DNA from 3 places in the Exiguobacterium sp. SH3S3 genome. Region 2 is predicted to be linked to each of the others. Evidence: riboswitches for the same ligand, from Rfam matches in the RefSeq annotation. Region 2 holds a riboswitch; each other region holds the start of a gene.
What was found. Region 2 has a riboswitch for thiamine pyrophosphate ahead of thiT (energy-coupled thiamine transporter ThiT). Riboswitches for the same ligand answer to the same signal wherever they lie in the genome.
Positions count from the first base shown of each region.

Region 1: another riboswitch for thiamine pyrophosphate. It lies ahead of EVJ28_RS14290 (energy coupling factor transporter S component ThiW); the one in region 2 lies ahead of thiT (energy-coupled thiamine transporter ThiT).
Region 3: another riboswitch for thiamine pyrophosphate. It lies ahead of tenA (thiaminase II); the one in region 2 lies ahead of thiT (energy-coupled thiamine transporter ThiT).

Region 1 is NZ_SJUU01000011.1:90,993-101,406, forward strand. It holds gene EVJ28_RS11200 (NADPH-dependent FMN reductase) at 1-627, opposite strand, end outside; gene EVJ28_RS11205 (ring-cleaving dioxygenase) at 624-1,619, opposite strand; gene EVJ28_RS11210 (MarR family winged helix-turn-helix transcriptional regulator) at 1,656-2,090, opposite strand; gene EVJ28_RS11215 (tetratricopeptide repeat protein) at 2,236-3,363, opposite strand; gene EVJ28_RS11220 (ribonuclease FAU-1 family protein) at 3,413-3,952, opposite strand; gene EVJ28_RS11225 (hypothetical protein) at 4,162-4,908, shown strand; gene EVJ28_RS11230 (aminoglycoside phosphotransferase family protein) at 4,909-5,877, opposite strand; gene EVJ28_RS11235 (hypothetical protein) at 5,922-6,242, shown strand; TPP riboswitch at 6,267-6,365, shown strand; gene EVJ28_RS14290 (energy coupling factor transporter S component ThiW) at 6,429-6,692, shown strand; gene EVJ28_RS11245 (VOC family protein) at 6,697-7,095, shown strand; gene EVJ28_RS11250 (LTA synthase family protein) at 7,208-9,010, shown strand; gene EVJ28_RS11255 (VOC family protein) at 9,052-9,936, opposite strand; gene EVJ28_RS11260 (putative quinol monooxygenase) at 9,951-10,235, opposite strand; gene EVJ28_RS11265 (methyl-accepting chemotaxis protein) at 10,337-10,414, opposite strand, start outside.
Region 2 is NZ_SJUU01000001.1:175,274-185,687, forward strand. It holds gene rsmB (16S rRNA (cytosine(967)-C(5))-methyltransferase RsmB) at 1-611, shown strand, start outside; gene rlmN (dual-specificity RNA methyltransferase RlmN) at 614-1,699, shown strand; gene EVJ28_RS00870 (Stp1/IreP family PP2C-type Ser/Thr phosphatase) at 1,708-2,442, shown strand; gene pknB (Stk1 family PASTA domain-containing Ser/Thr kinase) at 2,439-4,385, shown strand; gene rsgA (ribosome small subunit-dependent GTPase A) at 4,429-5,313, shown strand; gene rpe (ribulose-phosphate 3-epimerase) at 5,315-5,971, shown strand; TPP riboswitch at 5,991-6,090, shown strand; gene thiT (energy-coupled thiamine transporter ThiT) at 6,165-6,737, shown strand; gene EVJ28_RS00895 (thiamine diphosphokinase) at 6,737-7,324, shown strand; gene rpmB (50S ribosomal protein L28) at 7,382-7,570, opposite strand; gene EVJ28_RS00905 (Asp23/Gls24 family envelope stress response protein) at 7,823-8,185, shown strand; gene EVJ28_RS00910 (DAK2 domain-containing protein) at 8,208-9,884, shown strand; gene sdaAB (L-serine ammonia-lyase, iron-sulfur-dependent subunit beta) at 9,948-10,414, shown strand, end outside.
Region 3 is NZ_SJUU01000011.1:58,158-68,571, forward strand. It holds gene thiD (bifunctional hydroxymethylpyrimidine kinase/phosphomethylpyrimidine kinase) at 1-744, opposite strand, end outside; gene thiM (hydroxyethylthiazole kinase) at 741-1,532, opposite strand; gene tenA (thiaminase II) at 1,529-2,203, opposite strand; TPP riboswitch at 2,285-2,389, opposite strand; gene pelG (exopolysaccharide Pel transporter PelG) at 2,451-3,899, opposite strand; gene pelF (GT4 family glycosyltransferase PelF) at 3,880-5,298, opposite strand; gene EVJ28_RS11025 (DUF2194 domain-containing protein) at 5,295-7,142, opposite strand; gene EVJ28_RS11030 (tetratricopeptide repeat protein) at 7,124-8,062, opposite strand; gene EVJ28_RS11035 (GAF domain-containing protein) at 8,067-9,314, opposite strand; gene EVJ28_RS11040 (glycoside hydrolase family 191 protein) at 9,381-10,220, opposite strand; gene EVJ28_RS11045 (ion channel) at 10,329-10,414, shown strand, end outside.

The DNA.
Region 1 (10,414 bases), on a different contig from region 2:
GTTGTTCGTTGCTTCCGCCGCTTTCGTACGGACCGTCTGCATCGCTTCTGTCCACGGGACGAGCTGGTCGAGCATATCGTTCACCGATTGGACTTGTACGTCTTTCGGTGCGAAGTGCGTGCCGTTCTCGAAGTCTGTGAAGAGCGATAGCGCTGGGTGGACCCGGACGTGGGCGATCAAGAGTTCGCTCAAGACACCGCGCACATGCTCAGTTGCCCGAGCACCGCCGACCGAACCGTACGAGACGATCCCTGCCGCCTTGTTATGCCATTCGTTGCGTAAGTAGTCGAGGGCGTTTTTGAGCGCGCCTGTCATCGAGTGGTTGTACTCTTGTACGATGAAGACGAAACCGTCCATCTCTGCAATCTTCTCCGACCATGCCGCGGCACCTGTCGCGTCGCTGCCTGCCTCGCCGAGAAGCGGTAAGCTGTAGTCCGCGATATCGATGATTTCATAGTTGGCGTCACCGCGCTTGTCGGCAAGTTTTTTTACCCATTCTCCGACTTGCGGGCTAACGCGTCCTTCACGAGTCGATCCGAGTACGATTCCAATTTTCAACATAGTAGTTCCTCCTTGTGAGTTGGTTGGTTCTTCTTGTTTACCGAACAAACGATTGAAAAAACTCATGATGGCATACCCTCATATTCTTTCTCGAACGTTTTGGTACTTCTGACCGTATCAATCGGCCGGACCATCGCTTCGATCTGCTCACGCTTCGACTCTAAGAACGGTGGGAGCGACAATTTCTCACCGACCGTCTCATACGGTTCGTCACCCATGAATCCTGGTCCGTCGGTCGCCCATTCGAACAAGATTTGCGGTGCGACGCGTGCGTATGATGATTCAAAGAAGAAGCGGTCGACGTAACCTGACGTCGGTAACCCGAACTGTTGCAGCCGCGCTGTCCATTCATCGAGGACGCTGCGGTCGTCGACGCGGAACGCGACGTGGTGAACCGTTCCAAACCCTTGGCGTGCTTGCTGAGATGTCTCGTCATGGATGACGACGACTTGCGCTCCGTTTCCACCCTCACCTCCTTCAAAGAGATGGTTGTCACCTTCTTGCCCGATCTCTTCGAACAACATGACTTGCTCCATCACTTGTTTGAAGTACGTGAAGTCGGAAATACGGATAAAGATTGGCCCGAGGCCAGTGATCGCATACTCGAGCGGAATCGGACCGTTTGGCCACGGCTCACCGGAAGCGACACCTTGATTGAACTCGTCCGAGATGAGCTGATACGCCTGGTCGTCAAAGTCGACGAACGACAGCGTCTTCTTGCCGAACTGCTCGGTGATCCCTTCATGCTTGACCTTTAACCGATCAAAACGACGGACCCAGTAGTCGAGTGCCTGATCCGTCGGGACACGGAACGATGTCTTTGAAATCTCGTTCGTCCCGTGCACGCCTTTTGGGATGCCCGGGAAGTCGAAGAACGTCATGTCCGTCCCGGCGCTTCCTTTATCGTCCGCAAAGAACAAGTGATACGTCTGAATGTCGTCTTGGTTGACCGTCTTCTTGACGAGACGCATCCCTAAGACGTTCGTAAAGAAGTCGTAGTTCTTTTCGGCGCTGCTCGTGATCGCCGTCACATGGTGAATCCCTTTTACATGGTTCATCTAAATCGCCCCTTCAAAATCTTGATTCCGAGATAATTAATTAAAAATTTTTGACGCCTCGGCACGTTTGCCGACCGTCTTCAATTGAGTGATTGTGTTATCTAAATCGAGTCCGTCGAACAACTCGTGCATCCGTTTCGCGTGTATCGGAAAAATTTGATCCATCAAGTCGGTTCCCGCTTCAGTCAATGCGGCATACGTCACGCGGCGGTCGCTCGGACAAGATTTCCGGACCAAGTAGCCTTTTGCCTCGAGCCGATCGACGAGATACGTCATGCTGCCGCTCGAGAGCAAGACTTTTTTACCGATGATTTGAATCGGTTGGTCGCCTTTATGATAGAGCAGTTCGAGTACCGAGAATTCGGTCGCGTTCAGTCCATATACGGCGACTTCTTGTTTGACCATGTCCTGGATCGACTGCGAGGCCCGAAATAAGACGGTAATCGCTTTTAAGGCGTCTGATTGTTTCATCTTTTCCCCTCCTTTGTTGAGAGAAAACAATACTTTAAATTTAATTATCTTTAATTCAAGATAAATATAACACTTCAATTTGGATCGGTCAATCAATTCGTCTCCAAAAAAGACAAGGCCGCTTCCACAGGCCTTGTCTTCCGGATCAATCGTACGTCTCGTCGAGGTTGCGCGCATAGAATGCGATGGCGCGACGATAACGCTGAATGCTGTCATCTGGCTGCGGACTAGCGAGCAGCTCGAGCAACGCACCGGTCGCTTCCTGATGCTGTCCGAGGTTGTAGCGCGTCATCGCTTGGAACACTTTCAAGGCAGCGATGTCAGGGAACTGTTCGATCGCCTTAGCAAACAGCTCCTCGGCATCCTCGTAACGACCGAGCGCACGGTACGTGCTGCCGAGCCCGATATACGTCTCACTGAGCTCGTGACCGCTCAGACCGAGTCGGATGGCCCGCTCATAGTGCGGGACGGCTTGACGCTCTTCGCCGAGCGAGTCATAACACCAGGCACATTGCGCGTGGAGTCGTGGATTCTTCTCATCTTGACGCAACAGCATGAGCAACAGCTGCTTCGCCCGCTCGAGCTCTCCGTTCTCGCGCAGGCGGATCGCCTCGTCGAGTCCGACCTCTTCAGGCTGTTTGACGTGAAGGTCGCTCAAATCATCGAGCCACGCCTGCAGTTTCTCATAATATTTCCCGATATGGACGCCGTCGACGAGCGCGTGGTGCGCTTGAACCGAGAGCGGCATCATCATCCGGTCGCCAACCTTCGTGAATTTGCCCCAGGCGATCCGCGGAACGCTATCGTGCTGTTGGTCATTCGTCGGGTGACTGATGCTCGTGAACGTGAGCCAAGGCACGCTCGTAATATAGAGCAGGCTGTCCGGCTCGTCATCTCCGACGACGACTTCTCGTTTCGCCCCGCTCATCCGCACGGCCACTTCCTCCATGAAGTCGGGAAACGCGTCTTTATACGTCGCCGTACAGAAATTGAAGACGTCATCATCCATCATGACGGTGAACGATGGATGGACGACATCATGCTCGACGACCACGTCACCGCGCATCCGGTACCTAAGTTCCGGGATGGCGTTCGCCGTCTTCACCACGCCGTATAAGAACAGCTTGAAAAATGACTGTCCGCGCGTCTTCGCGAACGTATGTAGCTTCGTCACGTCGACGTTCGCCGTCACGTTGAAATGCGGGGCGTCAAACGCCTTGAAAAACTCATAATGCTTTTTACGCGGCCACTTCTCGAGATCAATTTGTTTCATCTATCTTCCCCCCTGTTCTTTCACTGTACCAAAAGCAGTACGGGAAGACTCAAAGCTTTTGCTTCAACTGCTCGTAATGCTCGTTCGCTAAATCAAAATAGACGAAGTCGCGGCGTTCGATCCGATCGAGCGTCGCCTTGAAATCACGCCAGCCACGGTCGACCATCTCCGGCGTGATCTCACCTGACTTGGCTGCCGCTTCGAACTCATCCTCGTCTTTACGGACGACGTCACCGTTCGGGAAGATAAGGATGTCGAGCAGGAGGTCATCCATGTACGGAATCCCATCCTCATACCCGATCCCTTCAACGATATCGATGTACCATTGGACGATGTTGCCCCGGTCGTCGAACATGACGGTCACCCCGAACGGTTCATGTTCTGAGAAGTACTGGAGCCACGCGTAACCTGCGTCGGCGACGATGAACTCCTCGCCGTTATGCATCTTATATTGCGGGGCTCGGACGGCGTCAATTTGGAAGAGGGCGACGGTGCCCGAGAAGCGGTCGTCCCGCACCTCCATTTGCGCGTATCGATTTTTTAATATGCGTTCCCAATCACGACGATTGGCAAATTTTCGTTTTGGCATCTCTCTCTCTCCTTTAAATCAGTTTCCTAAATGTGTTCGCCAAAAGTCGACATTCCCCTGTTCAATCGTACAGGTTGTATTGATTGAACCAGACGAGGTAGCGATTCCATTTGCCCTAGATGAGAAAGTATCCAGGTTCTCATCCCATTTCATACATGCTACGCTAATGTAAAATAGGGAAATAATGTAACTTACTAGGGGGTTGTTTTATGAAACGGTTAGGACTACTTGGCTTAAGCGCGTTCTTGCTGACAGGCTGTACCGATCAAGCCGAGAAACCAATCGTCTCTCCTGATATGAACGAACAAGATGAAGAAGCGACGATCGAATGGACACGAGAAGATTTCAAAGACGTCTTTGACCAACACGAGACTGCCCAAGACTTGTTAGCAGCGCTCGAAACCCAAGGGCTAACACCGTTCCGTGAGACGTTCGAACGCGTCGTCATCGCCGGGGACGGGATCCATCATACATACGCCGATATTTATCCGTTCAAGCTCGACGACGGTACGTACGCGACCGTCTATGAGAATGAAGACGGTGAGATTGCCAACGGTCCCGAGTCGGTCGCACCGCTCTTTTGGCAAGAAGAGTCGTTCACGCAATTCGTTGAGGAGATTGAGAAGCGCAAATACGGGACGAGTGCCCCGCCGACCGACGTCACATTGACGCAAGACGAGTTTCAATCGATTTACGACCGCCATGCCTACACGTCAGCGCTCATCGTCGAGCTCGACGAATGGGGAGTTCAAGTCGCACGCGACCCAATCGAGAACGTCATCATTGCCGGGAACGGCGTCAAGGAAGTGACGGCCGACTTGATCGTCTTTGAGATCGAAAACGGCTACGCTATCGTCTACGACCAAGACGGTGAGATTTTGAAAGCACCGGAGTCGATCGCCCAGCTGTTTTGGAACGAGACGGATTATGAAAACCTGCTCGAGAAGAACGAGTGATCACGTACCGCGACGTTTCAAGTCCCGATACTCGAGGAACAAGTTAAGCCATTGGGCCGGTTTATCGGCTGACTCGGACGGATCATACCGATAGTTGGTAACATATACATGCCACGACAGTGCCCGATACACGCAACCGAGCTCTTCAGCGATCAACAAATGGCGCCATAGCACGTCCCGAGGCGCCACACCTTCCCACTCAGCCAAGTAGACGGTACGCATCTTCTGAATCTGTTCATACCATGCGACTTCATCGTCTTCTGGCAACAAGTCGTAGAGCGCGTTCCAAAACACACGGACGCTGAAGAACGGATGGGTGACGGTCGCATCGCCCCAATCGAGAATACATAAGTCATCCTTCTGTTCGCGCCAAAAGATGTTGCCGCCATGTAAGTCGCCGTGCTCGAGACTCATCGGCAGCCCAGTCGCGAGCTCGTCGCACATGGTGAGGAGTTCGTCTTGGAGCGCCAGCACCGCCTCTGCCTTATCTCGATCTAACCCCGTACATAACTCGGGTAAATACGTCCGTATCTCTTCTTTTAGACGAGCCGGACGCCGGTCCGGGATGCCGTAGGCCAAAAGCGTATCCATGTAATTCGCTTCTTTTCTCTGTAGTTTCGCATATTGACGCACAGCCGCTTCGTACCGACTGTGCTTAGGGTATTCGCGAAGTGCATCCCCGCCGATGTCTCGCATAAGTAGCCAGTTGCGTGCCGCGTCAATGGCGATGACCTCCGGGACGAGTCCCGGATGCCGTTCGGCTAGATGCATCGACAGTTCGGCCTCGCCACCACTGATTGCTGTCACCGCCTTGGCGTAGTAACGGTCTGCTCCGTACTCTCCATACATCAAGTATGTCAAATCCGTATCTTTCACAACCCGCCACGTCACGCCTGGCACATGGCCATCGAGCCAGTGCTCGAACTGTTCACGGTAAGACTCGTCACGCCATGGGATCGCACTCCTCACTGACCTCACTTCCTTTCACCACACTTCGTTTAGGAGGAAATAATATGGACGTTGTCTATTATTCATACCCTGTCGATGCGTTACTCTATATGTATTTAGGTGCGACGGCTGTCTTCAGCTTCATAATCGGTCTAGTCGTTCGCCGCGTGGCGAGACGTCCAGATATCAGCTTTTGGACGACAATCGTGCTCAGCTTTGTCGGACTATGTCTTTCACTCGGCTGGTTCCGTAACGCCTCGGTCACTGTATTTATGGGTACACTCCCGTGGCTCATCAATCTCGTGTTTTCCCTGTTTTTATACGCCCTGTATAGCGGTATCATTTATTTCATCTTCCGACCGCGAAAAATTGAGGCAACAAAATAACGTTATGCTATACTCAAACCAATAAACGACCACTAGGGGAGCCTTCGGGCTGAGACGGCAACTGCCGGACCCTTCGAACCTGATCTGGCTCATACCAGCGTAGGGAAGTGGCTTGGATACGTCTGTCTGTCCACGCCACTTTTCCACTTGGAGAAGTGGCGTTTTCATTTTGAAAGGAGACACTACATGCGTATTCAACAACTCACTTGGATGGCGATGCTCATCGCCATCGCCATCATCGGCTCCCTGTTCATCTCCATCCCGACCGGTGTCGCCCGGGCCTATCCGGTGCAACATATGGTGAACGTCATCGCCGCCGTCACCGTCGGTCCGTTCGGGGCCGTGCTCGTCGCGTTCGTGACCGGATCCCTCCTCGGTGTCGTATACGTCTTCTTTCAAGAAAAGTTCCGCTTCAGGCTCCTATTCGCTAAAATGAAAGCAAAGGAGTGACACGATGAAACAAATCCACCATCTCTGTATCCAAACGCCCGACTATGCGGCGTCAAAGCAATTTTATGAAACGCTCGGTTTTGAGCTCGTCCAAGAGTCACCCGACTTCCATACCCGGGCGTTCAACAGTTGGCTCAAGCTCGGCGACTTCTATATCGAACTTCAGACGGCGAAGGCGGACGAGGCGTTATCGCCGTATTCGAAACATGCGGCCGGACCCGTTCACTTCGCCTTGTACGTCGATGACCTTGAAGCGGAAGTCGGTCGGCTCGAGGCGCTCGGTGTCACGTTCTTGCCGAAACACGGCGGGAATATCTACTTCGTCGTCGATGGCCACCTGAGCAAACTACAAGCCCCAGAAGGCACGATTATCGAGCTTCGGGACACATTTTTGATCAAGTGAGGCGCTCGCCTCGCTTTTTTTCGTCCGCATCGCACACCCCCATGTTTCCCGCCACCTACGAACAGGTACATGAAAAAGAATACGACGTGTACGTACCGTTTGGAGGCTATTTATGAACCATCTTGATTATTGGAGTTATCTGTCACTATCACTTGCCAAACTATTTTTATTCAGCGTCTTGACCGCGAGCGCGTTCAACGTTCATTTTTTACTCGTCAACATCGGGATGATTCTCATGATGACGAGCTGGGCGTTGCTCGTGAAGACGAAAACACGGCGCTGGATTTTATTCGCCTCGCTGTTTCTACACAGTACACTCCTCATCTCCGACGTCTGGTATTATCGCTATTTCGGCAATCTGTTATCGGTCGCGCTTTTGTCAGACGTTGGTCAGATGGGCGACGTCGGCGGCGGCTTCCTGACGTTGATTCAACCGACCGACTTTCTATTGTTCGCGGACTTGGTGCTTTATACCGCTGTCCTCGTCTATATGAGAAAAAAACCTGCGCAAGGCACAGGAAAAAATCGCCGGATCGCCGCTGCCGGTTTTGTCATCGGCTTGACCGCCTTCGTCGTTCCGTTAACCGTCAGTCAGCCGAATGATGACGAGCAAGCACCGATTTCGAACATGCGTGAATATTACGAGTACGGCTTTTGGGGGTATCACGGCCTCGACTTGTTCCGTGGCATCGGCGACCAACTCGGCTTCGGAGGCGACTTAACGGTACAAGAAGAGACGCGGCTCGGTACCTCGACTCCAACTGACGTCGAGACAACGGCCGATACGAACGTCATCATGCTGCAGCTCGAGTCGTTCCAGACGTCGGTGATCGGACAGACGATCAACGGACAGGAACTGACACCGAACTTGAACGCGCTTCGTGACGAGATGTTGTACTTCCCGAACTTCTATCATCAGACGCACGAAGGCCGGACGTCGGATGCGGAATTCACGGTCAACACCTCGCTCTACCCGGTCAAATCCGGTTCGGTGTACACCCAGTACGGTGACCATACGTTTGACGCCTTACCTGAACGTTTGCGCCAAGCCGGCTATGATACGGCCGCGATGCATGCGTTCGACAAAACGTTTTGGAACCGCGACAACGTCTATGACAATATCGGCTTCAATCATTTTTTCAGCAAAGATGACTATCCGGAAGAACCTGTCATCGGCATGGCGCTTAACGACAAAGATTTCTTGACCACTTCCGTCGAAGCGATGGACACGTTAGCGGAACCGTTTTATGCGTTCATGGTCGCTTTGACGAGCCATACGCCATATGAGCTCCCAGAAGCTGAAAAACGATTGGACTTGACCGGTTATGACGACCCGCTGCTTCAAAACTATTACCATACCGTCCACTACGTCGACGCGGCCGTCGGGTTGATGGTCGATCAATTGAAGGCGAACGGGACGTGGAATAATTCGTTAGTCGTCTTTTATGGCGATCATGACAGCGGCCTGACCGCCGCAGGTGACGAGATGGCCGAGCAAGCGAACGCCGATTCGGCCGTCGAACTGTTTCAGCTCGACCGTTCTGTTCCACTCTACATCAAGCCAGCCAACTTGAACGAAGGTCGAACGATCGAAGCGAACGGCGGTCAAACGGACATCGCCCCGACCATCTTGGAGTTGCTCGGGATGGAACCCGCTTACATGCTCGGTAGCCCGCTGCTCGACGACGAGCCGAACTTGACCGTGTTCCGTAACGGGTCGTTCCGGTACGACACGCTCTACTATGTTCCAAACTTGACCGATCCCGTCGGAAACGGGACGTGTTACGCGGTCGAGACAGGAGACGAGCTACCGCTCAGTCAATGTGAGCCTTTCATCGACGAAGCAGCTGAACAACTGCGTCTGTCCGATACGATCATCGAGAAAGACGCACTCTCCAAAACAAAACGCGAATAACACCATGCCGCCCTGATTCGCTAAGGGTGGCATGGTTCGTTTCAATATACTTTCCGCAACTCGGTCAGCTCGATCTTCTTCATCGGCAAGAACGCTGCCGTTACCCGCGCCAACTGTTCCGGCGTGCCGGTCGTCAGCATCTCTTCCATTTCCCACGGAACGATTTGCCAGGAGACGCCGTAGCGGTCCTGTAGCCAACCGCATTGTTCGGCTTCAGGTACGGACGATAGTTCATCCCAATACGCATCGATTTGTTCTTGTGTCTCACAAAACGCGATCAACGACTGCATCTCGTTGAAAGCGAACTGGTGATGCTCGGCACTGTCCATGACGATGAACTCACGTCCAGATAAGACGAAACGGGCGTAGTTCAACTTCCCTTCTAATTCTGGGCCATCGTCTTTATCGTAACGGATCATCTGATCGTCGAGCACGTACGAGTCCGGGAACACTGTGACCCAATCGTCCATCGCCGCCTCGGCCCGGCCGAACGCCTCCCCGACGAACAACAGACACGGCGTCACCGTCTGGATGTCCATGCCGTCGTTGTGCATGATTTGCCAAGAGACACCGTGCTTGTCTTTCAACCAGCCGTAACGTTCACTAAAGTCGTACGTGTCGAGCGGCGTGAGCACGTCAGCACCGTCCGATAACTTGTCCCACAGCGTATCGACTTCTTCTGACGTCGGGAGCGAAATCATATAGGAGAAGGACGGATTCCGCTCCTTCAAGTTACCCGCACCGAGCAATTGAAAGAACTGACCAAAGAGTGAGACGGTGACGACCGTCGTCTCGCCAGGCGGGGTGTCGATAAGTTTCGTCGTATAATCGACGAATGAATCAGGAAATATCGAGACGTACCAATCGGCAATCGCTTCGACGTCTTGTTCGAACCAAATACACGGAATAATCGGTTGTGTGATCATCGGACTGTCTCCTTTCAGACCTCTCGCAAACGGTACACGTCACGGACAGCGAGTAACGTCTCGGCAGCTTGCCGATACGCTTGATAGTGGCTTGAGTTGATATGATGGTCGAGCGCCGTCTCGTCCCGATACTTCTCGTAGAACACGAACGTACCCGGCGCATCGATCGACTCGTGTAACACGTAGGCGAGACACCCTTCTTCCTGCCGCGACGGCGGGATGACCTGATCGAGTGCTTGACGCAACTCACTCTCTTTGCCCGGGTGAGCCTTTAAGATAGCTGTGATTGTAATTTCCATTGATCGTTCCTCCTCATGTTAGGACTGACGCAAAACTTTTCCCGTTTTAGAAGAGATGTATACGCAAATGGACACACCTATTTTCAAGGCGTGTCCATCGTTTAGACGAGTTCGTTCGCAATCTCGTTCAATTCTGCAATTTGATCTTTCAACGAAGCCAACGCCTGTTGCTGCGACGT
Region 2 (10,414 bases):
CCGACGCGCTCAGTGCCGAGAAGACCGAACGCGTGCTCGACGCGTGTGCCGCCCCAGGCGGAAAAGCGATGCACACCGCCGAACGGATGGACGGCGGGACGCTCGTGGCGCTCGACCTTCACCCTCATAAGGCAAAACTGATCGAACGACAAGTGAAGCGATTGCAAATCGATGGAGTGACCGCACTAGCCCTCGATGCCCGAGACGCCGGAGATGAGTTCGAACGCGAGAGCTTTGACCGCATCTTGCTCGATGTCCCGTGCTCGGGTCTAGGTGTCATTCGCCGCAAGCCAGATATTAAATGGACGAAGGACAAAGAATCCCTTTCTGGACTGCCGATCATCCAACGTGAAATTATTGACGCTGTCTTGCCACTACTGAAGCAAGGTGGTACGCTAGTGTACTCGACATGTACAATCGACCCGTCTGAAAATGAACGGCAGGCCGACTATATATTGTCGAACGGATTGACGTGGGATGAAACACTCCGAGATCGTCTTCCTGAAGTGTTACGTCCGATGGTGTCATCGGACCGCGCCGAACTCAAACTACTTCCGACGACGTTCGGAACGGACGGCTTCTACATCGCCGCATTTAAGAAAGAGGTATAAACATGAATCCAAAAGCAGTTGAAAAAACCCCATTAGTCGGTGCCAAGCCGTCTTTATATTCGCTCACATACCCTGAACTCGAACAATGGCTCATCGATGCAGGAGAAAAGTCGTTCCGCGCGAAACAGTTATATGACTGGATGTATGTCAAACGGGTGACGTCATTCGATGATATGACGAACTTGTCGAAACCGCTTCGTGAAAAACTCGATGCTTCGTTCCAGTTGACGACGTTAAAAGAACTCGTCCGCCAGGAATCACAAGACGGAACGATCAAGTTCTTGTTCGAGCTCCAAGACGATTACTCGATCGAGACGGTACTCATGCGCCACGAATACGGCAACTCGGTCTGTGTCACGACACAAGTCGGATGCCGCATCGGCTGTACGTTCTGTGCATCGACGCTCGGCGGGTTGAAACGTAACCTTGAAGCCGGAGAAATCACGGCTCAAGTATTAGATGTTCAACGGGCGCTCGACGTGAGCGGTGAACGTGTCGACTCGATCGTCGTCATGGGAATCGGCGAACCGTTTGACAACTATGACGAATTGATGCGTTTCTTGCGCACGGTCAACCACGATGACGGTTTGAACATCGGTTCACGCCACATCACCGTCTCAACGAGCGGAATCGTGCCGAAAATCTACAAGTTCGCCGACGAAGGGATGCGCATTAACTTTGCGATTTCGCTTCATGCGGCGTCGACGGAAGTTCGGACACGTCTCATGCCGATCAACCGTGCCTATAACTTGGACAAGTTGATGGAAGCCGTCAACTATTACACGGAGAAGAGTGGACGTCGTATCACGTTTGAATACGGTTTGTTCGGTGGCGTCAACGATACAGAAGAGGATGCCCACAAGCTTGCCGACTTGTTGAAAGGCGTCAAATGCCACGTCAACTTGATTCCAGTCAACCATGTGCTTGAGCGCGACTATGTGCGCACGCCACGTAATCAAATTTTTGCCTTTGAAAAAGTGCTCAAAGATCGAAAAGTGAACGTGACAATTCGTCGCGAACAAGGTTCGGACATCGATGCGGCTTGCGGGCAGCTTCGAGCGAAGGAGCGCGAACAAGAAACGAGGTAATCAGGAAGATGGAATTAGCATACCGAACCGACCGTGGGCAGGTGAGGGCTCAAAACGAGGATGCCGTCTTGATTTTAGGGGACGAGCATGCCGGGATCGCCCTCGTCGCCGACGGCATGGGGGGGCATGAAGCAGGAGAGGTCGCGAGCGGACTCGTCATCGAGCAGTTTCGTCGCGCCTTTCCGACGCTTCCGGCCACACCGTTAGCGATGGAGACGTGGTTCCGTGATAACGTGGAGCTGGCAAATGAGCAAGTGCTTGAATTCGCGAAGCAGTCTAATCTCGTCATGATGGGGACGACCATCGCTGGCGTCTGTTGGCATGACGAAACGATTGTCATCGTGCACATCGGCGATAGCCGCGTCTACGCCCTTCGTGGCGGAACACTCCAACAATTGACGGAAGACCATTCTTACGTCAACGTGCTAAAACAACTTGGGGAATTGACGGAAGAAGAAATGCGGATCCACCCGAAACGAAATATTATCACCCGTGCGATCGGCTCAAAAGAGCACGTCGAACCTGATCTGCAAGTGTTTGCCGACCCCGAGTTCGACACGATTTTAATCTGTACGGATGGCTTGACGACTCACCTGACAGATGAAGCCATCAAACACGCCTTAACTCGTCCCATCTCTGCGGACGCTAAGGCGGACATGTTGATCGATCAAGCCAACCGATTGGGTGGGAGCGACAACATCACTGTGGCGCTCGTCCAATTTACAGATAGAAAGAGAGGATGAATCCGATGCGAAGTGGAGAACGAATCAACGATCGTTATCGGATCGAACAACAAATCGGTAGCGGCGGCATGGCAAATGTCTACCGGGCTCACGATGAGATTTTAAACCGAACCGTCGCCATTAAGGTGTTACGATCTGAATTCTCGCATAACGAACAATTTATACGCCGGTTCGAACGAGAAGCCCATGCGGCAACCAGTCTGAACCATCCAAACATCGTCGCCATTTATGACGTCGGAGATGAACAAGACATTTATTACATCGTCATGGAACATGTCGATGGTATGACGCTCAAACAATATTTACAGGAAGAGTACATATCAATCGAGGAAGCGTTACGGATCATGGGGCAAATCTGTGATGCGATCGATCATGCCCATGCCCATCGCATCATTCATCGGGATATCAAACCGCAAAACATGATGATCGACCAAAACGGAAACGTCAAAGTGACCGATTTCGGGATTGCCGTGGCCATGTCGAACGCGACGCTGACCCATACGATGTCAGTCCTCGGGTCGGTCCACTACTTCTCTCCGGAACAAGCGCGTGGCAAGTTTGCCGATGAGAAGTCAGACATTTATTCGCTCGGTGCGGTGCTGTACGAACTTGTGACAGGACGAGTCCCGTTCATCGGTGAGACCCCGGTCGCGGTCGCGTTGCAACATTTGCAAGATGATCCGATCCGACCGCTCGACTTGAACCCTAAAATTCCGCAAGCGCTTGAGAACTGTATTATGCAGGCGCTCGCCAAATCGCCGGGGGCACGACATGCCTCGGTCGCTGCTTTTAAAAAAGACTGCTTGACGTCGCTCAGCCCAGACCGCGCGGACGAACCGAAACGGATGCCGACAGAACAAGACGAGTTTGATCAGACGCTCGTCATGGCGCCTGTCGTCCCGGAAGAACCGAAAGAAGTCGTCAAGCAGCCGGTAGCTGCAGTCGAGCCGGAATCAGCGACGCCGAAGAAACAAAAGAAAAAGAAGTGGTGGCTCTGGCTAGTGCTCGTTCTTTTATTAATTGGTGGCGGGGTTGCCGCGTATGTGGTTGCAGATGAAATGTCACGTGCCGTCGTGCCTGATATCGTCGGTATGAGCGTCGGTGATGCGACGACTGAACTGGAAGCATCCGGATTCGTCGTTGAGACGACAGACCGAGTGAGTGACAACGTGTCTGAAGGCGACGTGATTTCGCAAAACCCGCAACCTGGACGGAAGCCGAAGCGTGGAACGGTCGTCACCATCGTCGTGTCTGCTGGGAAAGAGACGGTCGAGATGCCTGACGTCGAAGGGTTGTCTCAAACAGCAGCGGAACGAACGTTGAAAGATCTTGATTTCACAGATATTGAAATCCAATCCGAAGCGTCCGAAACGGTCGACAGCGGAGATGTGATTTCGCAGTCGATCACGCCAGGTGAAGAAGTTATCGCGTCGGAAGAGACGGTCACGCTCGTCGTCTCGACCGGCAGCAATAAAATCGAGCTCGCCAATTTGACGGGCTACACGTTCGAAGAGGCGTCAACTTATGCCGAGCAAAACAACTTGAAAATCGTGAAACGCGATGAGTATTCGACGAGCATCCCAGCGAATCAAATCATTCGTCAACTTCCGACGTCAGGGACGGCGGTCGATCCGGGAACGGAACTGACGGTCATCGTCTCACAAGGGGTCGAGCCGACCGACATCTCGATCGAGCGAGAAGTGGACGTCGAAATCGAACCGCCGGCAGAAGGTGAAGAGGCGGAGCCGGTCGAAGTCGTCATCCGTACCGTCGATGCCCGTGGTGAGATCGAAGTGTTGCGTGATATGATCACAGAAACGACGACGTATTCCTATACGCTCGTCATTGCTCCGGACGAAGTCGGTACCGCGACGATTGAAGTCGAGGGAGAAGTCGTTCGGACCGATACGGTGACATACGCCCAAGCAAAAGATTCACAATGAAGAGGTGGCGTGCGCGTCACCTCTTTTCTAAGGAGGAAACAGGATGAAAGGAACGATTATTCGCTTGCAAGGTGGATTTTATGATGTCATGACCGAAACGAAAGTTGAAATCAGATGTCGCGCCCGGGGAAACTTCCGGAACCGAAACATTTCGCCCGTCGTCGGGGACGACGTCGATATTCAAGACCAAGGGGACGGGACCGGCTACATCATGGCTGTCGATGAGCGGTCGAACCATCTCGTCCGTCCGCCGATCGCCAACATCGATCAGGCGTTTCTGCTCTTTTCCGTGAAAGAGCCGGCGTTCTCGTTTCATTTGCTTGACCGCTTTCTCATTTTGATCGAATCGAAGCAAGTTCACCCGATCATCGTGTTGACGAAGATGGACTTGTTGCTAGAAGCTGAAAAGGAAAAAATTAGTGCGGCGGCAGCGCTATACCGTTCGATCGGCTATCAAGTCATTGAGACGTCGACCGAAGACGGAGCTGGGATCGAGCTCATCCGCAGTGCGTTCAAAGACAAGACGAGCGTATTCGCCGGACAGACCGGCGTCGGGAAGAGTTCGTTGCTGAACGCGGTCGCACCGGAGCTTGAACTCGCGACTGGTAAGATTTCGAAAGCGCTTGGCCGCGGGAAGCATACGACGCGTCACGTCACGCTCATCACACTCGCGGACGGGTTCGTCGCCGATACACCTGGATTCTCGAGTCTTGAGTTCCCGGAAGAACTTGAAGTCGAGGAGATGCGTTGGTGTTTCCCTGAATTCGTCTTGCGGCACGATGACTGTAAATTCCGTGGTTGCGCCCATTTGAACGAGCCAGGTTGTGCCGTCAAAGCGGCGGTCGAGGCCGGAGAAATCGCTTCCACCCGCTATGCGAACTATGTTACGTTTATGGAGGAATTAAAAGATAGACAACGGAGGTACTAACATGATTAAAATCGCACCATCGATCCTGTCGGCCGATTTTGCCAACCTTGAGGCAGAGGTCAAAGCGGTCCAAGAAGCAGGGGCCGATTACATCCATTTTGACGTCATGGACGGTCAGTTCGTGCCGAACATCTCGATTGGACTGCCGGTACTCAAAAGTTTGCGTGACAAGTCGGACATGGTATTAGACGTCCATTTGATGATCGACCAGCCGGAACGGTTCGTCGAGGACTTCGTTCAAGCAGGCGCCGATATCGTCACGGTCCATGTCGAGGCGACAAACCATTTGCATCGCGTATTGCAACAAATCAAAGGAGCCGGCGCTAAGTGTGGTGTCGTCTTGAACCCACATACACCGTTGTCGTCAATCGAGCACGTGCTCGGTGATGTCGATATGGTGTTGCTCATGACCGTGAACCCTGGCTTTGGCGGCCAAGCGTTCATCGAAGCGGTCGTCCCGAAGATCGCGGCGCTCAGCGAGATGCGCCAAGCGCGTCGTCTCGACTTCGAAATCGAGATCGATGGCGGGGTAAATCCTGCGACGGCAAAACTTTGTATCGACGCAGGTGCTGACGTCCTCGTTGCCGGTTCGGCCATCTATAACGAACCGAGCTATAAAGACGCAATCGATAGCATTCGCAACGCGTCTCGTGTATAATCGTCTGTAGAACAACAAATATTGTCGCAAGGGGTGTCACATCTGTGGCTGAGAGGCATGAGCTAACCCTTTGAACCTGTTCCGTTCACACGGACGTAGGGATGTGGCGAAAATGCACGTTGCTACACGATAGCAGCATGGCGTTTACGTCATGCTGCTTTTTGTCGTTCACTCATATCAAGGAGGGAATAAGATGAAACAACGTTTAAAACTACAGGCGCTCATTGAAATCTCGCTGTTCGCCTCGCTCGGACTGATCTTTGACATGCTCATCCCATATCGGTTGCCGCAAGGCGGAGCAGTCAGCCTGGCGATGCTGCCGATTCTCGTGATGGCGTATCGGCATGGATTGAGAGGCGGACTCGCGACAGGCGCGCTCGTCGGGACGCTACAACTGTTATTTGGGGCCTATATCTTCACACCGGTCCAGTTTTTACTCGACTACACGGTCGCCTACGGCCTCGTCGGAGTCGCCGGTATCTTCGCCGGTCAAGTCAAACAGTCGGCAAAAGACGGCGCCAAGAAAACGCTCACGTTCTATTTGATTCTCGGGGCGTTGATCGGCTCGGCGCTCCGATATGTTGCGCACGTCGTCTCCGGCATCGTCTTCTTCGCCGAGTATGCGGAAGGACCGGTCGTCTTGTACTCGCTCGGCTATAACTTGACGTATATGTTGCCGTCGTTCCTCGTCTCGGCGGTCGTGATCGTGATCTTGTTCACGTCGGCGCCGCGCTTCGCGACGCTCGCGACACGGGACATCAGATAATGCGCGTCTTGATTGTGGCTGCGAGCCCGGAAGCGGTCCCTGAGCTTCCTCGGAACGCCGATTACGTCATCGGCGTCGACGGCGGCTATCATACGCTGCTCGACCGTGGGATGAAGCCGGACCTGCTCGTCGGTGACTTTGATTCGTTCACAGGCACCGTGCCGGAGGAAGCTGTCCGTTATCCGTCTGAAAAAGACGTGACCGACCTTGAGATCGCTCTCGAGGCGGCACGAGGGAAAGGGGCGGACGTGATCGACGTGTACGGTGCACTCGGAGGCAGACTCGATATGACGCTCAGCAACGTCGGTCTGCTCGAGGCGTACCCCGAGATGCGGTTGTTCGCAGACGGGCAAGAAGTCCGCCTCGTCGGAAAAGGGGACTATCGTCTCCCGCGTCGTCCTGACCATTACTTGTCGCTCGTACCTTGGAAACGGGCCTCGGTCTCGATTCGTGGCGTCAAGTACCCGCTCGAGAACCATGACGTCGTCAGCCATGAGGCGCTGACGATCTCAAACGAGTGGTCGGCGGAAGAGGCGGACTTGCTCGTTCATAGCGGCAACGTCTTGATTATGTATATAAAGAAATAAACAAAAAAAATCCCATCGGCGCATGCCGCTGGGATTTATTTCGTTCGTGTATGGTAATTATACGCGTTCAACGAGACCTGATTTAAGAGCGCGAGCTGAAACCCAAACTCGTTTAGGTTTACCGTCAACGAGAATGCGAACTTTTTGTACGTTTACACCCCAAGTACGTTTTGTCTTGTTGAGTGCGTGCGAACGGTTGTTACCTGACTTAGGTGACTTACCTGTTACGTAGCATTTACGTGCCATGCGTTTCCCCTCCTTTTTTATGTGGGTTCGTCCTAATAGACACTCGTTTATATTAGCATGGGTTTTTTCACGATGCAACTAGAAAATAACCGGATGACAAGAAAAAAACTTGACATTACGGATGAGGATTTTAATAATGAATGAGGGTTGCGGTTACAATTGACCGAGTTTAGGGGCATGTCCTTTTAATAACTAGGTACTTATTGTAGAATATACTGTAGGAATCATTCCGAATAAAGGAGGCTACTCCATATGGCAATTGAAATGAAGACAACATATGGCAATATTGATATCACGAACGACGTGGTCGCGACACTCGCGGGCGGTGCGGCGATGGAATGTTTCGGCGTCGTAGGAATGGCGTCACAAGCTCAACTGAAAGACGGGATCGCAGAACTGCTCAAACGTGAGAACTATGCGCGTGGCGTTGTCGTACGTCAAGATGGAGAAGACGTACATATCGATATGCACATCATCGTGAGCTACGGGACGAAAGTGTCGGAAGTCGCGTACAACGTGCAAAGTCGTGTAAAATACACGCTCGGTGAAACTTTAGGATTAAACGTTTCGTCGGTAAATATATTCGTACAAGGCGTTCGTCTGACGAATGACTGACGAGAACGAAGGAGGATTTGGTGTGGGGTTAAAACGTTTAGATGGATTGGTGTTTGCGCAAATGGTCGCAAACGGTGCAGCCAACTTGAGCCAAAATGCAGATTACGTGGATTCGCTTAACGTCTTCCCGGTCCCAGACGGCGACACGGGAACGAACATGAATTTGACGATGACTTCAGGTGCGAAGGAAGTGGCCGCACTCGACACGGCGAATATCGCTGACGTGTCATCAAAGTTTGCCCGCGGTCTACTTATGGGGGCCCGTGGGAATTCGGGTGTTATTTTAAGCCAATTATTCCGTGGTTTCGGTAAATCAATCGAAGGAAAGACAGAATTATCGACACTCGACTTTGCCGAGGCACTCAAACGTGGCGTCGACACGGCATACAAGGCGGTTATGAAACCGGTTGAAGGAACGATTTTGACGGTTGCTCGTGAAGCGGCCGACGAAGCGCTCCGTGCCTCTGAGTCGACGAGCGACTTCAATGAGTTCATGGAGCAAGTGATCACGGAAGCGAAAGCGTCGCTCGAGCGGACACCTGATTTGTTACCGGTCTTAAAAGAAGTCGGTGTCGTCGACTCAGGCGGTCAAGGTCTCCTCGTCATCTATGAAGGGTTCCTCGCGAGCCTTGAAGGGAAAGAGCTCGAGAAGCCGCACGCACCGGTCATGGATGCCCTCGTTGAGGCAGAACACCATGCTGCGCAAGGTTTCATGTCGACGGAAGATATCGAATTTGGATATTGCACGGAGATCATGGTCCGTTTCCAAGACGAAAAGTTGAAACAGACTCCGTTCGATGAGGACGTGTTCCGTAACGAGTTGTCTGAACTCGGAGACTCGCTCCTTGTCGTCGCCGACGAAGAGTTGCTCAAAGTCCACGTTCACGTCGAGACGCCGGGCGACGTCATCACGAAAGGACAACGTTTTGGTGAGCTTGTCGCGGTCAAGATCGAGAACATGCGTCAACAGCATTCGACGATTCTTGAAGAAGAGCACGGTGCCAACCAGCACGGCGTTCAAGCGACTGCCGTCAAAGCGAAAGTGCCTTACGCGATCGTCACCGTCGCCATGGGTGAAGGTGTCAGTGAACTGTTCCGTTCGCTCGGTGCCGCACATGTCATCGAAGGCGGGCAGACGATGAACCCGTCGACGGAAGACATCGTCAAAGCGATTGAAGCGGCGAACGCCGAGCACGTCTTCATCTTCCCGAACAACTCGAACATCATCATGGCCGCTGAGCAAGCGGCATCGGTCGCACCTTGCGGCGTCTCGGTCATTCCGACGAAGACGGTACCACAAGGACTAGCGGCTGCCATCGCGTTCAATCCTGAAGCGGATGTCGAGACGAACGAGTCGGTCATGAAGACGGCCGCAACTACGGTCAAGTCAGGACAAGTGACATACGCTGTCCGTGACACGAGTATCGACGGTGTCGAGATTCGTAAAGATGATCATATGGCGATTGCCGAGAAGAAAATCGTCGCATCATCAAAATCGAGTCTAGAAGCGGCAAAAGCGCTCGTAGATGCACTTGTGGACGCGGATGATGAGATTGTCACGATCTTGACGGGCGAAGGTTCGTCGGCGGAAGACGTCGCAACACTCTCGGCTTACATCGAATCGAAGAACGATGAGATTGAAATCGAAGTTCACGACGGTAAACAACCGCTCTACTCCTACATTTTTAGTGTGGAATAAGCTGTATCTCAGCCCTGCCTTCTGTATAATGAAGGTAGGGTTTTTTTGAAAGGGGGAAATGCGATGAAATATCGCAGTGTGTTTGATATTATCGGGCCGGTCATGGTCGGACCATCGAGTTCGCATACGGCCGGAGCCGCACGCATCGGTCTTATGGCCGGCAAACTGTTCGGCCGAACGCCGGACCTCGCGCGGATCACGTTTTACGGGTCGTTCGCCGACACGTATCGAGGTCACGGGACGGACGTCGCCATCGTCGGAGGCATCATGGGGTTCGATACGTTCGATCTGCGCATCCCGCAAGCGCTCGACATCGCGAAAGAGCGGGGGATCGAAGTCGTCTTTGAGACGAGCGACGCGCTCACGGATCATCCGAACACGGCCCGGGTTCATCTCGAGGACGCGGAGGGGACGTTTGAGATCGTTGGGATCTCGATTGGCGGTGGCACGATTGAAATCACCGAATTGAACGGATTCCCGCTCAAGCTTTCCGGCGGTGGACCGGCACTTGTCGTCTTGCATCACGATCG
Region 3 (10,414 bases), on a different contig from region 2:
AATTTGTAATCCGTGGGAGATGGCACTATGGATGAACTGTTTCGCCTTCTGCGCGGCTTCCGTAACGGTATGCCCGTTCGCGAGCTCCGCTGTTAGCGCAGCCGAAAACGTGCAGCCGGTCCCGTGCGTATCTTTCGTCAGCAACCGTGGTGTCACCATTCGAAACGTATCGGTCTTCGTCATGACTAGGTCTTCGGCGAGAGGACCGTCCAAATGACCGCCTTTCAACATGACGACGTTTGCCCCGTAAGACAACAAGCGCTCAGCTGCTTTCATACGATCAGTGAACGTACAAATCGTCAAGCCGGTCAACACTTCAGCTTCAGGGATATTTGGCGTGACGACCGTCGCCATCGGTAACAGCCTCGTCCGTAGCGCGGTGACGGCGTCCCGTTCAAGCAAGGTCGCACCGCCTTTAGCGATCATGACCGGATCGACGACGACATTTTGAAATCGATGCTGCTCGAGCGCGTCAGCTACGACGTCAATCAACTCACGATTGAACAGCATCCCGGTCTTGCACACCGAGATGATAAAGTCTGATCCGACTGCATCGAGCTGGCGTGCGACGAGGTCGGCGGAGACGGCTTCGACACCGTGCACGCCACGCGTGTTTTGAGCCGTCACCGCGGTCACGACACTCGTGCCAAATACGCCTAATTCTTGAAACGTTTTCAAATCGGCTTGGATTCCGGCTCCCCCGCCAGAGTCCGAACCGGCGATGGTCAAGACTTGAGGCCTCATCGCGCGAACACCTCGATTCGGTCGCTCGGCAGGTCAGTTGACGTCATGGTAGCGAGTGCGTTGAGAAAGTGGATTGGGAAATCCCCCGGACCCGTCGCTGCTTCACTCGCCAACTCGCCGCATCGTGCATATCCGGTGAGCGCGGTCGAGGTTGCCGTCATCACGTCCGGTTCAACAGCAAGGAACGCACCGACGACCGCACTGAGTAGACAGCCGGTGCCTGTCGTCTCTGTCATGAGCGGATGCCCGCCCAAAATTTCTAGCGTGACCGTACCATCGCTCACGAAATCTGTCCTCCCCGTAATCGCGACAACACAGCTAAATCGGTTCGCTGCTCGTTCGGCGAGTTGTTGCGGATGATGTGTGCCGCTTCCGGCGTCGACCCCTTTCGTCGTCCAACCGGCATCGACAAGCGTGGCGACTTCCCCGGCGTTCCCACGGATGACCGTGACGCGGACGTCTCGCAAAATTCGTTCAACGACGTCGCGGCGGAACGGTGTCGCCCCGACACCGACCGGGTCTAGGACGACAGGACGACCCGACTGATTCGCAGCTTGTCCGGCACGGATCATCGTCGCCTCGGTCATCGCGTCAAGCGTCCCGATGTTCAAGACGAGGGCATCGCTCACGGTCGTCATGTCTGCTACTTCTTCAATCGCATCGGCCATGACCGGGGACGCACCGATGGCGAGCAACCCGTTGGCCGAGAAGTTGGCGACGACGATGTTCGTAATGTTATGGACGAGCGGTCGCTTCAACCGGACGGCTTCCCATAGATCCGGCCTCATCGTCCCACCTCAAGCGGCAGTTCCCACGATTCGAGTGTCCAGGCCATCTCCCAAAACGCGAGCTCATAGTAGCAACTTTTCAAGAACAGCTGCTGATAGCGCATCCGTTCTGACTCCGTCGCTTGTCCCGCCAATTCGTCAAGTCGCTCGATCTGCTCTTCGACGAGTTCACGGAACCATTCCGAACCGTACGTCGCAATCCAAACAGAATAGATTGGATGGTCTGGCTCTGCGTCCTTCAAGCGCTCCCCGATCTCGTAATACACCCAGTAGCATGGAAGAATCGCCGCGAGTACGTCTCCGAGGGTCGGCCCGGCTTGTTGCATATGGAGCGCGTATGCATAAGCCGTCGGAGCTGGTTCGAACGTCGCCCACTCCATGTCACTCACCTCGAGCATCGTAAAAAATTCCCGATGCAACTCGTGCTCCGCCTCGATCGTGTGGAGGGCGTGCGTCAAAAATCGGCTCGCCAGCTCCATCGTCGGGGCAAGTGTAGCGCCCTTCGCCTGTACTTTCGAAAATTGATTCAAGTAGTACGAGTCTTGCATCACGTAATGCCGAAACTTCGCCTCGTCGAGCGTCCCGTCTCCGAGCGCGCGGACGAACGGATGGTGGAAACTCGCCTCAAACAAGGCGTTGGCCTCTTGGCGGATGTGTGCGGTAAATGTCATCGTATTCTCCTCCTTTGTATGAAAAAAGACGCCGCCTCCCATAACGGAAGCGGCGTCGGCCATACACAAAGAGTGTGAGAAAGGACGTTTCGCCCACTTCCCTCCGCTAGCGTGAACTAGATCAGGTTCAAAGGGTCTGGACCTTGTCCATCTCAGCCGCGTCAAGCGACTCCCCTAGTGGCAAACATTATGAAATTCGGTCATCTTCGACCACATCATATCAATCTTTTTGAAAAATGCAAACCCTTTAACGCGAGAAGCGACGGTTGAGCGCGGTCCCAAAATGCGAGAACCGTTCTGTCCCGAGCTTACGACGGTTCGAGGCCGCGAACACGTAATAATCGACCTTCCCCATAAAATAAATCAAGCGCAGTCCTGCGATAAAGAACGTGATCGTCGTACTGATAGCAAAGCCGACCCCATACCAATCGATCCCGCGCGATAGTAACGACAACGTGAACAAGGCGTTCAGTATGAAGAACGAGAGGCTGACGAACAACGCCCCACGACGATCCTCAAAATACAGCAAGAGCAACGTCAGTACGAGAATCATCGCGTTCGCGAACGCGGCGAGCGTCGTCATCCGGAAAATTTGACCGACTTCTTCCGGGACACCAATCCAACCGACGAACACACCCGCCATCAGGATAGCGAACAAGGTGACAACACCTTGACTTCGCCCAAGTCGGATCAATTCATTTTTCAACACCGTCGTCATCGTCTGCTTCGCCTTCTCAATTTGGTGTAACGCCCCGCCATAATTGATCAAGCCGTAAAACGTTCGGTAGCGCTCGTAAAACCTTGTCTCGACAGCGACGACGAACAAGAGCTGGGTCGGGATGATCGTCAAGTACGACCAGAACACGGCCGTGTCATAATACGGATTGAACACGAACGAATCGGCAATCACCATGCGACCTTCACCAAACCAAATGATGAAGTTGGTCACCCAGATCCCAAGCACGTATAACACACCAATCGCGAACAAGTCCGGATACTTATCAAAGTACCGGAAGTATGAAAATTCTCGCGTCGCATACCTGAGCGGGAACGTTCGGAGCATCGCGAAGAATAGCCCGAACAGCGTCACGACCATCCCAACGGTAAAGCCAAACAGAAGTTCGAGGCTCGATGGGTTGACCATGAGACGACTGATCAAATAGACGCTCGCGACTGAAATAACCCCGCCTAGCAAGAAGCTGTAAGCGACCGCTTGATAAAATTTGGCGGCGCTCAAGAACAAGAACATGACCCAGATAACGTTGATGGTCATGAATAAGACGAACAGGACGAGCTTATAGGCTAAACCGAGCGGTGAAATCAGCCAAAACACGCTATACATGACGACGGCAGCAAGAATCGTCACTTTTAACATGCCGGTGAAGACAGGAAAGATCTCATGGGCTTTCTTTTCATAAAATAAATCGGCCACGTATCGCGTGACGACGAGCTGCTGAAAACTAAATAGAATTTGCGAGAAAATGAACGCGTAAGACACGGATAGCATAAACAGCGTCCGTTCCTCGAGTGACAACATCGGCATCTGAAACGCCAACCATTGAATCGTACCGACAACGAGGATGACGATCAGCCAAGGGCCTGATGTGACGAGCCCGGAAAACGTGTACGCCTTCAGTCTTGAAGAGTAATAGTCTTCTTGAAACAACTTTTGTAACTTAAACCCGATGCCCGCCATACTGTTCCCTCCTCGCTTCATAGATGGCTTTATAGCGGTCGACGAACTGTTGCAATCGATAATACTGACGGACACGCTCGCGGCCGTTTTTACCGAAGCGCATCCGTTCGCGCGGATAATCCATCATCCATTCGACTTTGTCAGCGATGGCTTCCGGATGGACCGGAGGAACGATGAAGCCGGCCGGACCGAACGGATCGTCAGCGCGTCCGTAAAGTAGTTCCGAACAAGCCCCGACATCGGTCGCCACCCAAGGGATGCCAGCCGCCATCCCTTCTAAAATGGCGAGCGGCTGCCCTTCCGATATGCTCGTCAACAACAACAAATCAAATTTCGGCAACCAGTCTTGCACGTTCACTTTCCCGACGAGTTCGACATAGTCGGTCAGCCCGCTCTGCTCAATCAGTAGATGACACTCTTCAGCGTACTCTTCGTCCTCATCAAGCGGACCCATGATTGTCAGTTTAAACAGCCGATGGCGCTCTTGAAGGATTTTTGCGGAATAGATCATCGTCTTCAAATCCTTGATCGGAACGAGGCGGACGATGGCCCCAATTTGGAACACATCATTCTCGGCTCGCTCAAGCGTAGCGCGGATATGACGGTCGTCAATCCCGTTGGCGATAATTTTTGTCTTCTCGCTAGGCGCCCCAATCCACTCTTGATATTCGCGATTCCGCTCAAACAGCGTGATAATCTCATCGGCCGCGTTATACGCCTCGCGTGACAAGTGGTGGAAAAAGCGAACCCACCTCGGTTTGTAAGGGGACGGAATCCAATAAGACTGAAGGATTTCTTCCTCGCGTTCACGTGAGTAGATGCCGTGTTCGGTCAAAATGAACGGGATGCCTTGCGTCTCTTTCATGTAAGATGCGACGACGCCGGCGTAGCCTGTCGAGATGGAGTGGACGAGATCGACTTTTGGTAACGGTTGATGCAACACACGCAAGATCGGCATATACATACTCTGCCACATCCAAAAATAGTCGATGAACGATCCGCCGTTCATTTCTTCTGCGTAAGCTGCTTTTACGTTGCTCCAAAAGAACTCGCTTGAGAAGAAGGCTTGGCTTGACGGGACTTGTTTCCCGAGAATGCCGAGCGCTTGCCGGTTCGGGTTTTTCAACATGAGCCATTCGGAAATTTTCCGTTCGTCTTCGGCGTCGAGTTTCATTCGACCCTTCGCCTTTTTATCCGTATCGCTTAAATAAAGGTGCGTGATTCCTGACACGTTTTGCGGCAACTTATATTTCATATCTTCTGGTCGCTTGACCGACGGCTGAATCGAGATGATTTCAAACTCGACTTCCGGCATCGCTTCAATCAGCGTCTGCGTCCAACTCGAGACACCTCCGCTCACATACGGGTAACTCCCTTCTAACACGAGCCCAATCTTCATTGTGGGTCCCCCTTGATGGCGATTTCAGCGTTCGCTGATGTCAATTTGACGAGATAGAGTGGACGGTCCGCCTCCATCTGCTCGACCGTACCGAATGCGAATTCGCCTGTGTCCAATGATTGGCCGACTTTTAGACGGACGGTAAAGTGTGACGGATTGACGAGTCCGTCCCCAGTCAAATAAATGGTCTCGTCATCAAACGTGACGTTCAAGTCTGCCTCTTGATACGTGATTAGTTTTTCCGTCGCATAGTGCTGTGTATAGGCTTCCAGGTGAGGATAATGGTCATTTACGTCGTGGACGATTTTGCGTAGGCTCGTAAACATCGTATCCCAGTCTCGACCGAAGGCACGGTCTGGGTCGATGACGTCATCCGGGTGGATAAAGTGTGAAAACACTCCAAAGTTAGCGATGGCATCAACCATTTGGAAAATCGAACCTCTTTCTTCCCCGTAGTCACTCGTGATGCGCGGGAAATGATAGATTCCGGCATGTGTCGTATCAAATTCGAACTCTTGGACAAAATCACCACTTTCCGGGTCACCGGTATAGAGTGACGCAATCGTCCGCAGTTCAGGCAACGCCTCAGCAATCGCGTCGACACCGGTACGATTGAGTGCATTCGAAGGTGGGACGTATGATTTGAGTTGTTCTGCCGGGAAATAGTTAGCAAATACCGATTCTGCCTGTAGCAGCGAACGCTTCATCTCGTCCTTGTCTTTCCACGGAATATATCCGTACGTCGGATCGATCGGTTCATCGGCCGTGACAAGCGATTGGTGGTTATATCCGTGCAACCCGATTTCACCACCCTGCGCCAATAGTTTTCGGCCGAAATAGAGCATCGGGAACTCGCCGCGTTTAATCAATTTTTCATCTAGCAGTTCCATCTCTTCTTCGTACGTCCCGATCATCGCGCCCGTGTAAATGATGTCGTCATCTTGAGCCATGTCGACCATGTCTTTCCACCAATCTTCGGCAAAGAAGTCTTTAACCGATTTATCGAGTGGTGTCGCCGAGACATCTTTCATCTTGCCGTCCATGACTGGAGCCGGAAAGTCATCGATATACATGAGCTTAATCGCCGCTTGGGCACCCACGAACGCAGGCGGTAACGTTCCGAGCGTTTGGACGAACAGTCCGCGAATCATCTTTTGATCGGTGGTCGTTGTATTCCAGTACAGAACGTTCCCGTCACCGACCTCATATTCCCAAAGGACGGGAAACCCTTCCGCTGACAGCATAACGTTCACTTCGTCTGCAATTGCGAAGTCAACGACACTATGGACGAACAGATCGTCCGGTGGATTCAAGTCGACATAACCCGGGAAAATCGTTTCTTCGAAGTTCAGACCATAAACATCTGGAACGAATTCACCGATTTCTTCGATACCTGTCACTTCATTCCAAGCGGGGTCTTTGAAGCGGTTGGCGAACACGACATTGCCTCCTTGTTCGACGAACCGTTTCGTCTCTTGCAATGGCCATGTCGTGGTTTTTTCGCCTGTAAATATGATGATACTGTAGGGCGACGGCACGATCGAACTGACCGCACCCGCATCAATTTCTCGAACGTCTAGTTTGGCGTAACGCAAGCCATGCAATAAATTATCTGCCGTATTGACCGCCAAATCACCTTCGTCTCGGACAAGGTAAACTTGAAGTTGATGCTCTCCTGTTTTAGCGGAAGCATCCCCTTGCAATTGGTCGATATTCATTCGTTGTTCAGCAACGTTCGGTAACAACGTATGCAAGGAATGGATCCTCAAGTATTGGATTGCACCGACGACGACGAGAAATAACACGATGAAGAGCGAGAATGAGATTATAGTTCGTTTTTCCATGATGTCGAGTCACTCCATTCTTCAAACAACAGTCGGTGCTCATACGGCACATCGTCTAACGAAAATTGTGTTTGCATCATAAACATGACAGCCTTCACCTCGGTCCACCGCTCCCGTTCATAGTAAAAGTCGATGAGCATGAGGTGGGCCTCGATGCGTTCCGGGAAATGGTGAACATACTCCTTCAAAATTTCGAGCTGATCTCTCGGACGTTTTAACGTGATGTAGACTTCGTTTAAATCCTCATAAATCCATGAAGACGGCGGATACAGTGTCTTCGCTGTCAAAATCTCTTTTAACCAGGCCTCGCGTTTGTCTTTCAACATGACTTCCGTGATCAGTTCACTGTGAACCATCCGTTTGTATATTGTCGCTAGCCGGCGAATCGTTTCCGGGTTTCCTAAATCGTATTCACGCTTCGCCAATTTCAATTCCTGCTCATACTGATTGATGAGAATGTTCATCGTCGCGGCCGCATAATGGACCGTTTCACTGTCCGTGCTCTCAAGCCCCATCTGCAAGTATTTCCCTTGGTTATTGATGGACTGGTTGACGTGCGTCAAAATCGAGTGCTTGCGGATCGCGGGATCTTTTGAATTGATGGCATCGGCTAACGGCAACAGGCTAGAGCTCGTTTTCGCATCGTGCCGAATCTGCTCATAATTGACGACCCGAAAATCAATATACTCATCGTAATCTTCAATCAGTCCGCTCCGATCAAAGCGTTCTGCGAAGCGATAAATCGCATATACTGCGACTTCAGCGACAAAAGGTAAAAATAGGCCGAAGCATAAAGCGACCACTGCCACCCCGTAGTCTAGCGCTTTCATTTTCCGCTTCAACACCACTAACAAAACGAACGCTAAGATTGCGTGAATCACATAGAGCCCAATCCAAACTAAACTGTCGATGGCTTCCATGAACTCACACTCCCTTCTGGATCAAAATCCCTTCGATCCGATCATAAATTCGTTGACGGTTCTCCTCACTCGTTCCTGGGAGTAGCAGCAAGAGCTTGTTCTCGTCTTCGTCATAACCGACAATATCAATCTCTCGCAAATACGACTGCACGATCGCTTCAATACTTTCGAGCGAGACTGGTTCATAACCGAGCGCATACTCGAGTACGATGAACGGTTGGTCGTGATGAAGTTTCTTTTGCTCTTGAAGCGCCATTATCTCGATGAACGCCTCTTTCTTATAGAACGATGTGCCCGGGTAGAGCTTCTCGTGTTGCTCTTTACGAATCAAGTTTTGCGCGTTTGTGATTCGCGTCCCAATCCATGAGAACAGGATATTTAATACGTGGAGGTCATCTGTCGTCAGTTTCCGGAGCGGCAGACGCTTAATGACGACAACTTCACGCGTCTCTCCGTCAATCACGATCGGAGCGAGCAACATCGGATCCGTGTCGTCATCATCGAGTTGTCGTAACATCGTTTCTTGGACTTGGAAGAAACGTTTGAACATACTCGACGCCTCATCTAAGAAAATGGTTTGTGGAAACTCTTTCTTCTCGGCTTGGCGAATGATTAGACGCATCGACTTTTGCGATCGATCGACATGATAGATGGCGACGTCGCTCGCCAAGAAATATTTTTTAAGCAGACGAATCGTCTCGCTACGAATCAATTCAGGATGTGGCAAGTCAAGCGAGACAGCTAGTTCGTACAATTGATTTAAACTGTATTCCGATTGAAGTAATTTTTGACGAAGAGTCGTTTGCGAAGTGTTGAGTAAATCGACGGTCTCTTTCAAATACGTGTTTTCATCTTTCAGTTCTTCGTTGCGAAACTGACTGATTTCATAACGCTCTCGAAATGAAGTGCTAAACAAGCCGACGATGACGGTGAGTGCGAAGTAATAGAAAAGGGTGAGAAGTGAGTTTGTATCGTAGAACAGTAAGAAGATATCGCCTCCGACAAGTCCGGTGTAGAGGACTTTGTACAGCAGCAAGACGGCGAAACTAATCAATCCAAAGGTTGTTCCGTAACGTAGCGCGAATAAGATGGCGGCTACATAAAATAGGTTCAAATCATTTTGAATCGTCCCTAAATTGAAAGCTAAATCGATTCCAATCAACAGAGTAAACACGACAAGAATTTCGGCCCACTTAATCCACGGGCGGTCTTGAGCATATAGAATGATAATCCCCTCCCAACGATTAGTCACAGCTTCATAACACGAATGTCATGCTTACTTATTTGGCGCTCGCAGCAAATTCCCCTGCTAATTTTCTTAATCTCCTTCCTGAAAATCCCACGTATCGTAATAAGTGGGTTCATGATAATGGATGAACCCGTTCGCTTCCGCCAAGTCTCGACTAATGGCTTCCTCTTGGTCCGAAACGGTAAGTACCGCAGTCCCATACTGTTCTTGAATCACATTCATCCGGTCCAACATGTCCATCGACCAAGAGTCCGATGTGATCTCCGAATAATTGAACCCCTCCCACATGAACCCATCCACGTATGGAGCGCTCGTTCGTTCAAGCGTTTCGATTCCCCAATTTTGTACAATCGGGACCCCGGGGTAAGTCTGTTTAATCGCTTTTAAAAATGCTTCTAACCCGTTCAATTGTTCAGTCAAGTCTTCGGGATAGTCGAGGTGTACATCGTCGATATCTCCAACCGTGTCTAAAAAGATACCGTCCAAGTGTTTATTGATGACTTGCTTTTGAATTTCGCGCATCAAAATCTTCCGAAAATGGTCCGAACTGATATCCGTCAAATAAGAATCCCATTTCGGAAAATAAATCCGCTCTCCGTCCCGATAGAAAAAATCATCTTGTTTCATTTGACCGATCAGTTCCCGATTCCACGTGTCCGCCTCCATCACGTTTATATAACCGAGCACTTTCGTGCCGTTCGAACGAATCGCTTCAATCTGTTCCGGTGTATACCAAATCGGTTCGATGATCACGAGATCATACCGGGTCATATCCTCAATAATCGCCTCGGTCGGAATGTTGTAAAAAATTTTATACGAGCTGATTTTATCAAAATCAAATGGTTTCTTCGTGGCACATCCACCTAACAGCAGAAGCAGCACTAAACTCGTCAACCTAAAGCGTCGCACACGGACACCTCCTTGTCGCAGAATCCTTCATGGTGCAATCAGGTCCGTTTGACGTCAATTGTTCAGGGAAACAACTTAGTATGACTTAGCAAAAAAGGAGAGATGAGGATGAATACGATTTTACTGACGGTTGCCCTCTTATTCGTCGGACTGAACGTATATACCTTCTTCCGCCGACAGACGTACCGGCAGAC